DNA from 3 places in the Streptomyces thermoalcalitolerans genome. Region 3 is predicted to be linked to each of the others. Evidence: riboswitches for the same ligand, from Rfam matches in the RefSeq annotation. Region 3 holds a riboswitch; each other region holds the start of a gene.
What was found. Region 3 has a riboswitch for cyclic di-AMP ahead of ABD224_RS21225 (M23 family metallopeptidase). Riboswitches for the same ligand answer to the same signal wherever they lie in the genome.
Positions count from the first base shown of each region.

Region 1 (4,271 bases), on a different contig from region 3:
CGCAGCACCAGCAGAGCGACACCGACGAGGACGGCGTTGACGGCGGCCACGACGATGATGCCGCGGGTGTATCCGGAGAAGGCCCACCAGGCCGCCCGCCCCGCGCGGTCCCACACCGGCCGGGCCCCGCGGGGCAGCAGCTCGTCGCCGGCCCATCGCCAGAGTTCCTCCCCGGAGTGGATGAAGAAGACGGACAGGAAGAGGGCGAGGGCACCCGCCGTGACCAGTTCCACGAGCCGGCCGAGCCCGCTCAGGAGCGTGTCGAGCAGGCCGGCACGGTGGGTTGACAGATAGGACAGGGCCTGTTTCCACAGGTCGGTGAGTGTGCCCGGGCTGATCCGGAACGGCGGGCGCTCGAGCCATTGCTCGATCCGGTGGACGCCGCCGCCGAACTCGCCCGCCAGCTTCGCCCACTGCCCCGCCACCGTGTTGCCCACGAGGGCGAGAAGAGCGAGCAGGACGAGCAGGCTGCCGACCAGGGCCACGGCGACGCTGAGCGGCCGTGGCAGAAAGCGGTGCAGCAGGTCGGCCGCAGGGCGCAGGACCGCGGTGACGACCAGGGCCAGGAAGACGGCCACGGCGATGAGCTGGAAGCGGCCGAGGACGGTGAAGGCGCCGTAGACGACGATGCCGACGAGGATGATCCGCCAGGCGTAGGCGGCGGCGATGCGCAGCCAGGGGACCGTGCGCTCCGCCTTCGTGGCGGCGGGAGCGGGCCGGGCGCGCGGCGGGAGGCGTACGGAGTACGCCGGGCGGCTGCCCAGCACGGTGCCGCCCGCCCGGCGCCTGCGGCCCCGCTCGGGCACCGGACCGCCCGCATCCGCCACCGTGCCTCCCGTTGTTGACCGGCCGTCACCTCCGGACCGTCCTCACGCCGCCTGTGACGGTCGCGTCCAGAGCACGGTAAGGGCCGAGGGGGCGGGGACGCGGGTGCGGTTCGTCCGGTCGGGCGGTCGTCGGGGCATCGGGGGGAACGGATGCCCGTCCGGCGTACGGCGTCGCGCGAGGCGGGCCGGCACCGGTGGCCGACCGGTGGGCCGGCCGGTCACGGCGGGGGCTCCTCCAGCAGGGCGGGGCCCTTGTTGCGCACATTGTTGACGGCCGGGGAGACGGGCCGGGCTCCGAGGTGCCCGCCCGCCGGAGGGCTCAGCAGTTCCCGCAGCTCGTCGGGGTCCTGGTGACGGGGGTCGAGCCAGGCGTCGTAGTGCTCGGGATCGAGGGCGAGCGGCATGCGGGGGTGGATGCGGCCGGCGGCATCGGTGGCCTCGGTGGTGATGATGGTGCAGGTCGTCAGCCAGGCGGCGGGGTCGTCGTCCCGCTCCACCTCCGGGTCCCGCCAGTATTCGTACAGTCCGGCGAGCGCCATCAGCCGGCCGTCCTCGGGGCTGATGTAGTAGGGCTGCTTGCGGGTTTTGCCGGTTGTCCCGGACGGGACCTGCTGCCATTCGTAGAAGCCGTCGGCGGGCAGCAGGCAGCGGCGCCGGGCGAAGGCGCGGCGGAAGGCGGGCTTCTCGTGCACGGTCTCGGCCCGCGCGTTGATCAGCCGGGCGCCGATCCGCACGTCCTTCGCCCAGGGCGGGACCAGACCCCAGCGCAGCGGCCGCAGCTCCCTGCGCACGGAGGCGGCCTCCTCGCGGCTCTCCCGCGGGGCGCGTTCCAGTACGGCCCACACCCGGTTGGTCGGGGCGATGTTCCAGCTGGGCTCCAGTGCCTCCTCCGGACTCCACTCGGTGACCCCGAAGTGCCGGACCAGGTCCTCGGGGCTGCGGGTGGAGACGTAACGACCGCACATGGCCCTATCCAAGAAAGATCACATTTACGTATCGGACATATCGCACTTCAATCTTCACATGAGGCACACACGTTCGCTAAGTTGACGTCCAGGCCGCACGATTGCCTCCGGCGAGTCCCGTCGGATCGTGCGACCTCCGCCGAGTCCGGTACGCCCCACGGCATCCGGAGCCGGGGACCCGATCGGCATCGGGGTGAATCGGCTTCCCCGTCCCTTCGGACAGGAGCCGCGGGGCACGCCTTCCCAGAACATCCGCCCGAACCCGGCAGCTGACTCGGCGGGCGGCCTATGGTAAGGAGTGCGTCTTCCTTGGCGCCGGAACGACCGAGCGACGACAAACCCAGTCCCGCCGAGGTGCAGCAGCGGCTCAACAGCCTCTACGACCAGGCGGAGAGGGCCACGGGGAACCTCAATGCCACCCGCGTGATGAGCCAGAAGCAGCGTGCGCGGGGTGGTTCGGGGTCGCGGGGCGGTTCCCCGGAATCCGACCCGGCCCTCGAGCAGTTGACCAAGCGGTGGTTCGACGTGGCGCGCGCCCAGTTCGGCCCGATCGTTCCGGCGGCCCTGCCGCCCGACCGTATGCCGAGCCGCGCCGACTCCCGTACCGGAACGCCCGGCAAGCGTGCGGCGGACGCCCTGAAGGGACGGGGCCTGGAGGGCGGGTCGTCCCGGCTGGAGCTGACCGCAGGTCCGGCGCAGGCCGGGCCGGCACCCGCGCTCCCTGCCACCGCATCGGCCGCGCCGGCAGGGGAGTTGCCCATGGCGGCACCTGCCACCCCACCGGCCGCCCCCCTCGGGGAGCTGACCAGCCGGCCCATGCAGCCTCCCTCCACCGGAGCGGCGGACGCCCCCACCACCGGCACCATGGATCCTCAGTCCACTGGTTCCGTGCAGGCCCTCACCAGCCGGTCCATGCAGCCTCCGTCCACCGGTGCCACGGACACCTCCACCACCGGCTCCATGGGCGTCCTGCCCACCGGCACCATGGACCCCCAGACCACCGGCTCCATGCAAGCCCCCACCACCGGCACCATGGATCCTCAGTCCACTGGTTCCGTGCAGGCCCTCACCAGCCGGTCCATGCAGCCTCCCTCCACCGGAGCGGCGGACGCCCCCACCACCGGCACCATGGATCCTCAGTCCACTGGCTCCATGCAGGCCCTCACCAGCCGGTCCATGCAGCCTCCGTCCACCGGTGCCACGGACACCTCCACCACCGGCACCATGGGCGTCCTGCCCACCGGCACCATGGACCCCCAGACCACCGGCTCCATGCAAGCCCTCACCACCGGCACCATGGACCCCCAGACCACCGGCTCCATGCAAGCCCTCACCAGCCGGTCCATGCAACCCCCGTCCACCGGTTCCACGAACCCCCTGCCCACCAGCGGCATGGAACCCACCACAGGGATCGTCGAGGCACTGCCCCCTCGATCCACCGAACCCCAACCCACCGGCTCCATGGGCGTCCTGCCCACCGGCACCATGGACCCCCAGACCACCGGCTCCATGCAGGCCCTCACCAGCCGGTCCATGCAGCCGCAGTCCACCGGTTCCACGGGCGTCCTGCCCACCGGGCCGATCGAACCGCCGGCCGCCGGTCCTGCGCAGCCCGCTCCCGCTGCCGGGTCCGCGATGACGCCCCCGCCTGCGGCCGGGGCGCAGCCGCAGGCCCCCGGCACACCGCGCGCCTCGGTGGCCGGCCGTCGGCAGCCGGTGCAGAGGGCGTCCAAGGGCCAGTGGCAGACCAAGCTCACCCAGGCCCGCGAACTGCTGTCCCAGCAAGCCGCTCAGCAGGGAGCGGCACAGTGGCAGCAGCGCTCCACCGGGATGTTCGACACCACCCCGCCCCTGGACGGGAACTCGCTCTTCGACGCCAGTCAGGCCGCCGGCCAGGGAGCGGCCGGGGACACCGCGTCCGGCTCTCCCGGCGCCGCCGAGGCATCGGCCTCGGCCTCCTACGAGCGGAAGGGCGCCAAGGCGCTCGAGTTCGCCCGTGCGCAGATCGGCAAGCCGTGCGTATGGGGGGCGACCGGGCCGGACTCGTACGACTGCTCGAGCCTCATCCAGGCCGCCTGGCGGACCGCAGGGGTGGAACTCCCCCGCACAGCCACCGAGCAGGCCGGCTTCGGCACGCCGATCGAACTCGCCGACCTCCGGCCCGGAGACCTGATCTTCTTCTACAAGGAGGTCAACCACGTCGGTCTTTACGCCGGCGACAGCAAGATGGTCCATGCCCCGAGCCCGGGCGCGTCGATACGCGAGGAGTCGATCTTCTTCGCCGGCCCGCAGGCCATCCACAGTGCGGTGCGGCCCGCCTGAGCCCCTCAGGTCCTCCCTCGTCGGGCGGCTTGTCGCATGAGTCGCATGAATGGAGGCCTCCGTTCGAGGGGTGTTCTCACTCGATGCGGTGAGGCGCTGGAGTATGGCGCGTGCGCGGGGGCGTACGCGCCGTTTGCTCTGGGGCATGGACAGCTCT
Region 1 covers NZ_BAAAHG010000051.1:34,918-39,188, reverse strand. Annotated here, with positions in the region: gene ABD224_RS23720 (AI-2E family transporter) at 1-827, opposite strand, end outside; gene ABD224_RS23715 (SOS response-associated peptidase) at 1,046-1,792, opposite strand; cyclic di-AMP (ydaO/yuaA leader) riboswitch at 1,920-2,092, shown strand; gene ABD224_RS23710 (NlpC/P60 family protein) at 2,102-4,114, shown strand.
Region 1: another riboswitch for cyclic di-AMP. It lies ahead of ABD224_RS23710 (NlpC/P60 family protein); the one in region 3 lies ahead of ABD224_RS21225 (M23 family metallopeptidase).

Region 2 (4,271 bases), on a different contig from region 3:
GGACACGACGACTCGGGGCTGCTGATGCTCCGGCCCGGGGAGTCGTACACCACCCCCGTCTTCGCCGGGCTGTGGAGCGACGGCGGCCACGGCGGCGCGAGCCGCGCCTGGCACGCCTACCAGCGGACGTACGTCGTCCCGGACGCGGACCGGGACCGGCCGGTGCTCTACAACTCCTGGGAGGCCACGGGGTTCGACATCAGCGAGGAACGGCAGCGGGAGCTGGCGCGGCGGGCGGCGGAGATCGGTGTGGAGCTGTTCGTGGTCGACGACGGCTGGTTCGGCGCCCGCACCGGCGACCGCGCCGGACTCGGCGACTGGTGGCCCAACCCCGACCGGTTCCCCGGCGGTCTGAAGCCGCTCGCCGACCATGTGCACGGCCTCGGGATGCAGTTCGGCATCTGGGTCGAACCGGAGATGGTCAGCCCCGACAGCGACCTGTACCGCGCGCACCCCGACTGGGTGCAGTACCAACCGGGACGCAGGCGGACGGAGTTCCGCCATCAGCTGGTGCTCAACCTCGCGCGCGAGGATGTCCAGGAGTACCTGTGGGAACAGCTCCACGGACTGCTCTCGGGCACCCCGATCGACTATGTGAAGTGGGACTTCAACCGCTGCTTCACCGACGCGGGCTGGCCCGGGGACCCGTACCCGCAGCGCCTGTGGGTCGACCATGTGCGCGCGCTGTACGCCCTGCTGGACCGGTTGCGGGCCGCGCACCCGGGGGTGGCCTTCGAGTCCTGCTCGGGCGGCGGCGGCCGGGTCGATCTCGGCATCCTGTCCCGTACGGACCAGGTGTGGACCTCCGACAACACCGATCCGCTCGACCGGCTCGCCATCCAGCACGGCTTCAGTCATCTCCACCCCGCACGGGTCATGGCCGCCTGGGTCACCGACAGCCCGAACGTCCTGTCGGGACGCGTCAGCGGGCTGCGCTTCCGGTTCGTGAGCGCCATGGCCGGGGTGCTCGGGGTGGGCGGCGACCTCAGCCGGTGGACGGAGGAGGAACTGGCCGAGGCGCGGGACTGGATCGCCCTCTACAAGGAGATCCGGCCCGTGGTCCAGCGCGGCGACCTGTACCGGCTGCGGCCCCCGCACGGCGGGCTGAGCGCGGTGCAGTACGTCCTCGGGGACGAGACCGTCGTCCTCGCCTGGCTCCAGGCACAGCACTACGGCGAGCCTCCGCCCCCGCTGCGGCTGCGCGGCCTCGACCCGGCGGCGTCGTACGTCTGCCGGGAGACCGGGGAGGTGCACCGGGGGGCCGTGCTGCTGCACCACGGGATGCGCACCGGGCTACGGGGCGATGTCGATGCGACAGTCATCCGTCTCTGTCGCGTCTAACCCTTCTGTCTGAATTGCGCATTTACGGTGAACTTGCCCCTAAATAAGGCCTGCTGAAGCCGCTCGCGTGACACGTTTCACAGTGGTGACGGTGCGTTTCTTGCCGTGTCCACGTAATCCCGTTGTGCATCCAGCGGTTTGAGGGGCGGACAGAAGATCGAATTCACGCGGTGTGATGGCCGGTCCCCGTGATGGATCATGCGAAAGGCGAGGAAAAGGGGATCATCTGCTTGTCCCTGTGCGTGCCGGTCGCCTACGGTCCACACCGATCCGGACGGACGCCGAGTCCTGCCGCCGTCCGGGGACCCGCACACCCACCCGTGCACGGCAGGAGCGGGGGACCCACGATTCACCGCCTGGTCCGGTTCTCCGGAACAGGCTCGGGGTGAAGCCGCGTTGTGCGGCCGGGCAGCTCCAGCCCGAACCCGACAGCTCACCTCGCAGGCGCCGGAGAGGAATGCCCCATGCCCGCGAAGGGTAAGCACCGTCGTCCGAAGACCCGTCGTCTCACGCGCTCCCTCCTCGCCGCCGGAACCGGTGGCGCCGCCTTCGCCCTCCCGCTCGTCTCGGCGACGGGCGCGCACGCGGCCCCCGCGCACTCCGCGGCGGAAAAGGCCGTGCAGGCCGTGCCGGCGGCCAAGCCGGTGACCGGGAAGAACACCGCCGCCGAGAGCACGGGCGTACGGATCTACACCGTCCGGACCGGCGACTGCCTCTCCACGATCGCCGACGAGCACGGCATCCGCGGCGGCTGGCAGAAGCTCTACGCGGACAACCGCCAGGCCGTCGGTGACAACCCGTCGCTGATCCACCCGGGCCTGAAGCTCGTCCTCGACGGCAGGGCCGCGTCGGCCGGCACCGCCAAGGCGCCCACGTCCTCGGCGTCCGGCGGCTCCTCCACGCCGTCCTCCAAGCCGTCCGCCGCGCCCTCCTTCAAGCTCACCTCCAAGTCCGCCTCCGAGCTGTCCTCGGCCCCGAAGGCGCAGCAGGCCCCCCAGACCGCGGAGAGGGTCTCCACCGGCTTCACCTTCCCGGTGGCCGGCAAGGGAGTCGGCACCGGCTACCGCGTGGCCGGCGGCAGGTGGTCCAGCGGCTACCACACCGGTGTCGACTTCGCCGTCCCGACCGGCACCCCGGTCCGGGCCGTCGGTGCCGGCACGGTCGTCTCCGCGGGCTGGGGCGGCGCCTACGGCAACCAGGTCGTCATCAGGCTGAACGACGGCCACTACGCCCAGTACGCCCACCTGTCGTCGATCTCCGTCTCGGCCGGCCAGAGCGTGAGCACGGGGCAGCGGGTCGGCCTGTCCGGCGCCACCGGCAATGTGACCGGCCCGCACCTGCACTTCGAGATCCGTACCACGCCGAACTACGGCTCGGACATCGACCCGGTCGCCTACCTCCGCGCGCGCGGCGCCACCCTGGGCTGACGGCCGCCGCCCTCCCCTTGGCCGAGGCCGGCCGTCACCTTTGACGGCCGGCCCGTTCCAGGGGTGACCGACGGACGTGCCGTGGCTAATCTCACCGTCCGTCAACCTCTGCCTACGGTCGCGTAGGTCACATTCGAAGGTGAATCATGGGCTGATATGGCAGACGATTCGAAGAGCGACAACAGACCAGTGATCGGGTCGTACGTGGCAGTGGGGGACAGCTTCACCGAAGGCGTCGGCGACCCCGGCCCCGACGGTGCGTTCGTCGGCTGGGCCGACCGGTTTGCCGTACTGCTCGCCGATCGGCGGCCTGAGGGCGACTTCCAGTACACCAACCTCGCCGTACGGGGAAAGCTGCTCGACCAGATCGTGGAGGAGCAGGTCCCGAAGGCCATCGAACTCGCCCCCGACCTGGTCTCGTTCTGCGCGGGCGGCAACGACCTCATCCGTCCCGGCGGCGACCCGGACGACGTGGCCGAGCGCTTCGAGAAGGCCGTCGCCCGGCTCACCGCCGCCGCGGGCACCGTGATGGTGACCACCGGCTTCGACACCCGGGGCGTGCCCCTGCTCAAGCACCTGCGCGGCAAGATCGCCACCTACAACGGGCATGTGCGGGCCATCGCCGACCGCTACGGCTGCCCGGTGCTCGACCTGTGGTCGCTGAAGAGCGTCCAGGACCGCCGTGCCTGGGACGACGACCGCCTGCACCTCTCACCCGAGGGACACACGCGCGTGGCACTGCGCGCCGGCCAGGTCCTCGGCATCGACGTCCCGGCCGACCCCGAACAGCCCTGGCCTCCGATGCCGCCGCGCGGCACGCTGGAGATCCGCCGCGACGACGTGCACTGGGCGCGCGAGTACCTGGTGCCGTGGATCGGCCGCCGGCTGCGCGGCGAGTCCTCGGGCGACCATGTGAAGCCCAAGGGCACCCTGTCGCCGGAGGAGATCAAAATGCGGATCGCGGCGGTGGCCTGACGGCCGCCGCGTCCGGCGTCTCCCGCGCCCGGCCCGGTTCCCGGACGAGCACCTCGCCCGCCCGGCGCCGGGCCGAGCGCGGGAGAACATGCCGCACCCCTTTCACGCACTCCCTGTCCCTGTCACGGCGGTCTCGCCCCACGACGACCTCGCCACGGCCGCCGCTTCACCAGGGTGGGACGAGACCCGGCCTCACGCGTCACTCCCGCACGGCAACCCCGTTCGCATTCGCGCCCGGTACGGCTCCCGGCACCTCGCACGCATCCTTGAAGCCCTGACTGGTCAGGCCGAGGGAGGAGTTGATGCGCGAGCGCAGATTCTCCAGTGCCACCATCGCCGTCAGCTCCACCAGGGCCGGCTCGCCCAGCCGGTCGCGCAGCCGGGCGACCAAGGCGTCGTCCACGGTGGGCGGCGTGGCCGTCATGGCCTCGGCGTACTCCATGACGTCGCGCTCCAGCGGCGTATAGGCGTCACTGTCCCGCCACACGGGAACGTCCTGCACCTTGCGGGGATCCATGCCGCGCTCCC
Region 2 covers NZ_BAAAHG010000039.1:55,658-59,928, reverse strand. Annotated here, with positions in the region: gene ABD224_RS20995 (alpha-galactosidase) at 1-1,341, shown strand, start outside; cyclic di-AMP (ydaO/yuaA leader) riboswitch at 1,647-1,801, shown strand; gene ABD224_RS20990 (M23 family metallopeptidase) at 1,806-2,768, shown strand; gene ABD224_RS20985 (SGNH/GDSL hydrolase family protein) at 2,958-3,743, shown strand; gene ABD224_RS20980 (carboxymuconolactone decarboxylase family protein) at 3,943-4,271, opposite strand, start outside.
Region 2: another riboswitch for cyclic di-AMP. It lies ahead of ABD224_RS20990 (M23 family metallopeptidase); the one in region 3 lies ahead of ABD224_RS21225 (M23 family metallopeptidase).

Region 3 (4,271 bases):
TCGACGCCACGCTGGTGCGCGGCATCCTGGTGCCGGCGGTCATGAAGCTGTGCGGGCGGGCGAACTGGTGGGCGCCGGCACCGCTGCGGCGCCTGCACGCCAAGGCCGGCCTGCGCGACGGCTGACCCACCCCGGCCCCGGCGCCCTGCACGTAAACGGCTCCCTCCCTTGCCCGCCGGCGGGGGAGGGCCGTGGCGCACCCCCGCCACCCGATTCGGCTACCTCCTGATACCGGTGACCCTCGCTGCCTGGTTCCGTCCGCACCCCCGCTCCCGGGCACTCGCGCCGCGCACCCGCTCCCGGGGTGCGATGCCATGGACCGGTCGCGCCGGGCGCGGAGCGCGCCGGGCGGCCGGCGCCGGTGCCGGCGCAGATGGTGTTGTGCGGCGGCGCTCGCCGGACCCGTAGCGTCGGGCCCGGGACGCGGGGGTGCGTGAGGACGTACGCCCCGGTGCCGTCCGCCCCGGCGTCGGCGCCGCGTACGGCCGTACGTCGTCCGGGAGCTTCCCGGAGGCGTTCGGGGCTGGCGCAGACTGGGAGCGGGCCAGCCGGCCCCGAGACCGTCCGCCCAGAGAGAGTGCGTCCATGCCCCACCCGTACGTCCTGCTGTCCGCCGCCGTCTCCCTCGACGGGTATCTGGACGACACCGGCCCCGAGCGGCTGCTGCTGTCCAGCCCCGCCGACTTCGACCGGGTCGACGAGGTACGGGCGTCCGTGGACGCGATTCTCGTCGGCGCCGGGACGATCCGGGCCGACAACCCGCGGCTGCTGGTGAACTCGCCGCAGCGGCGGGCGGCCCGGGTGGCCGCCGGGCGGGCGGAGTACCCGCTGAAGGTCGCGGTCAGCGCGTCCGGGGAGCTCGACCCGCGGGCGCGCTTCTGGCACACGGGCGGCGAGAAGGTGCTCTGCACGACCGACGAGGGAGCGCGGCGGGCACGGAAGGCGGGCATCGCCGCCGACGTGGTGTCCCTGGGCACCGCGCTCGACTGGGGCGCGCTGCTCGAGCACCTGCACGATGTGCGCGGGGTGCGCCGGCTCATGGTGGAGGGCGGCGGGACCGTCCACACGCAGCTGCTCCAGCAGGAGCTCGCCGACGAGATGCAGCTCGTGCTCGCCCCGCTGTTCGTGGGCGATCCCAGGGCGCCGCGGCTGTTCGGGCCCGGGGCCTACCAGGGCGGGCGGCTGCGGCTGGTGGAGACACGGGCCATCGAGGACGTCGTCCTCATGCGCTACGAGCCGACCGCGCCCGGCACGGCGGACCGTGTCGTACCGGCGGACCGGCACTGGCTGCGGCTCGCGTGCGAGCTGGCCGCGCAGTGCCCGCCGTCGCGGACCGCGTTCAGCGTGGGCGCGGTGGTGGTCGCCGCCGACGGGACCGAACTCGCCCGCGGACACTCACGGGAGGCCGGCGACCCGGCCGCGCACGCGGAGGAGGCGGCGCTGGCCAAGGTCGATCCGGCGGATCCGCGGCTGGCCGGCGCCACGGTGTACAGCAGTCTGGAGCCATGCGCCCGCCGCTCCTCCCGGCCGCGTCCGTGCGCCCGGCTGATTCTGGACGCGGGGGTACGGCGGGTGGTCACGGCCTGGCGGGAACCGGACACGTTCGTCGAGGACGCCGACGGGGCCGGGGTGCTGACGGCCGGAGGCGTGAAGGTCGTCGTGGTGCCGGAGTTCGAGGAGGCGGCCAAGGGGCCGAACCGGCATCTGCTGGGCCGAGAGGGAGTTGAGGAGGGCTGAGGAGGGCCCGGGGGGAATACGTGCGCACACTGTCCCGCGCATGTCGTACACTGGAGGTGCACCGACGCGGGGTGGAGCAGCTCGGTAGCTCGCTGGGCTCATAACCCAGAGGTCGCAGGTTCAAATCCTGTCCCCGCTACTGAAGGTTCAGGGCCGGAACTCCCTCGAGGGGTTCCGGCCCCGAACGTTTCCCGGGTGTGCAGTAGGACACAGTGGCGCGTGGTTTTCCTGACATACGGCCGGTCCATGCGGTCAACTTGCCCCATTTTCCATATTCATGGGCCATAAGTTCTGGCCAAGAAGGCTGAACGATCAAGCCGAACGGCTTGGAATCGAGGCCTCGGTTCTATTAACGTCCGATAACGCAGAGCGCGGTCGTCCCAGCCGTCACAAGAGACGGCTCCGTGCGCGCCGAGTCCCGCAAGGGAGCCGGGGAACCAACAACTTGGGGTGAATCGAGCCCAACCACCGTGGAAGCACGGTCGGTTGACGCGCGTAGGAGACCTTCCCCTCCGAACCCGTCAGCTAACCCGGCAGGCGATGGAAGGAAAGGAGTGCGCCTTCGTGGCGTCCAACCGGCTGGCCCCAGAAGCCCCGTTCGTGTCGGACCGGCACGGCATCGAGACCTTCGGCTACGGCAGCCGGCGTGCCGACGAGGGACCGTGGGAGGAGTGGAACCCCACCGCGGAGTCCATCCGCCCGACGCGCGGCCGGCACCGCGTCGCCAAGCAGCGCGGCGGCGGACTCGCCCGCAGCTCCACGGTGCTCGGTGTCGGCGTCATCGCCGCCGTCGGCGCGGGCGGCATGGCCAGCGCCAACACCAACAAGCCGCCGGTGTCCATCTCGGTGCCCGACCTGCCCTCCGTGGGCTCGCTGTTCGAGGAGACCCCCGAGGCTCCCGCGGGCTCGCCGACCGCACTCAGCAGCGTCGGCGTGAGCACCGCCGACACCGCGCAGGGCACCGTCGACGCCGGTGAGGTGCTGCGCAACCGCATCATGGAGCAGGCCGAGCAGCAGCAGGCCCAGGTCGAGGCCAGGGCCCTCGCGCAGGCCGAGGCCGCTGCCGCGAAGAAGGCCCAGGAGGCCGAGGAGAAGGCGCGCAAGGAGGCCGCGGCCAAGGCCGCCGCCGAGAAGAAGAAGGCGGAGGAGGAGGCCGCGCGGAAGGCCGAGGAGGCGCGGCTGGCCGAGCTGGCCAAGCAGTACACGCTGCCGACCTCCTCGTACACGATCACCTCGTCCTTCGGTCAGGCCGGCTCCATGTGGTCCTCCGGCTACCACACCGGCGCCGACTTCGCCGCGCCCACCGGCACCCTGATCAAGGCGGTCCACAGCGGCACCATCACCGAGGCGGGCTGGGCCGGTTCCTACGGCTACCGCACGATCCTCACCCTCGACGACGGCACCGAGCTGTGGTTCTGCCACCAGTCGTCGATCAACGTCAGCGTCGGGCAGAAGGTCAACACGGGCGATGTCATCGGCCGTGTGGGCGCCACCGGCAACGTCACCGGGCCGCACCTGCACCTCGAGGTCCACCCGAACGGCCAGGCGGACGGGATCGACCCGATCGCGTGGCTGCGCAGCAAGGGCCTCAACCCCTGATCCGTCCGCTCGGCGGACGATCCCCTGACCGACACCGCCGCCCCCGCTCGGCGCACCACCGAGCGGGGGCGGCGGCGTGTGCGGGGTGAGCACCGGCGGACGGCTTCCTTCCGGCCGGGGACGGGATCAGCGCGCCGGTACGGACCGGTACGGACCTCGGCGCGACCTGCCCCGGATCGTCCGCGTCCTTCCGCGGTTCTACGGCTGTGTCCGGTACGGGTTGTACCAGGGAGGAGGTGCCACCGGGCCGTACGGCCCGTACCCGGAGGGCCACACGGGCGGCCGCACCGGCACCCCGTACACCCCGTGCATCCCGTGCACCGGCCAGGGCCGCGCGGCCACCGGCATCGTCATCCTGGCCGCCTGGTTCAGGGCGGGCTGCGCTGTCTCCCGCCTGCGCCACAGCTCGTGCAGCAGCTCCCGCTCCCGGAGGGCGAAGTCGGCACCGGCCCGCCCCCGGCGGCCCCGGTGCCGCAGGAACGCCAGCGCGGTGGCGTACCTCTCGTACTCGGTGACCGTCCGCGCCGCGGGCCTGCCGAAGTGGCGCCGGGCGTGGTTCCGGGCCAGCCGGCGGGCCCGCATGGAGCCCAGGGCGTGCGGTTCGGCCGGGGTGAGCCAGCCGGCGGCGACATACACGGGCAGCTCCTCGCGCACGGTTCTCAGCTTCCGCTGCCGGGCCCAGACGACCAGCCAGGTCAGCAGTCCGAACGCGGGCACCATGAAGGCGGCGTAGACCGCGAGGAAGCCGTAGGCGCCGAAGGACGCCGAGCCGTTCCACAGCGCGTGCATGCCCATGGCGAGCAGCAGCCCGGCCAGGGGCAGCAGGACGCGCCGCACCCGCCGGCGCTCCCCGGACAGCGCGGCGATGCCGAAGCCGATGCCGGTGAACACGGTGAACAGCGGGTGCGCGAACGGCGACATGATGACGCGCACGA
Region 3 covers NZ_BAAAHG010000040.1:38,709-42,979, forward strand. Annotated here, with positions in the region: gene ABD224_RS21210 (MMPL family transporter) at 1-125, shown strand, start outside; gene ABD224_RS21215 (dihydrofolate reductase family protein) at 586-1,737, shown strand; tRNA gene ABD224_RS21220 (tRNA-Met) at 1,803-1,876, shown strand; cyclic di-AMP (ydaO/yuaA leader) riboswitch at 2,137-2,292, shown strand; gene ABD224_RS21225 (M23 family metallopeptidase) at 2,302-3,336, shown strand; gene ABD224_RS21230 (PrsW family intramembrane metalloprotease) at 3,535-4,271, opposite strand, start outside.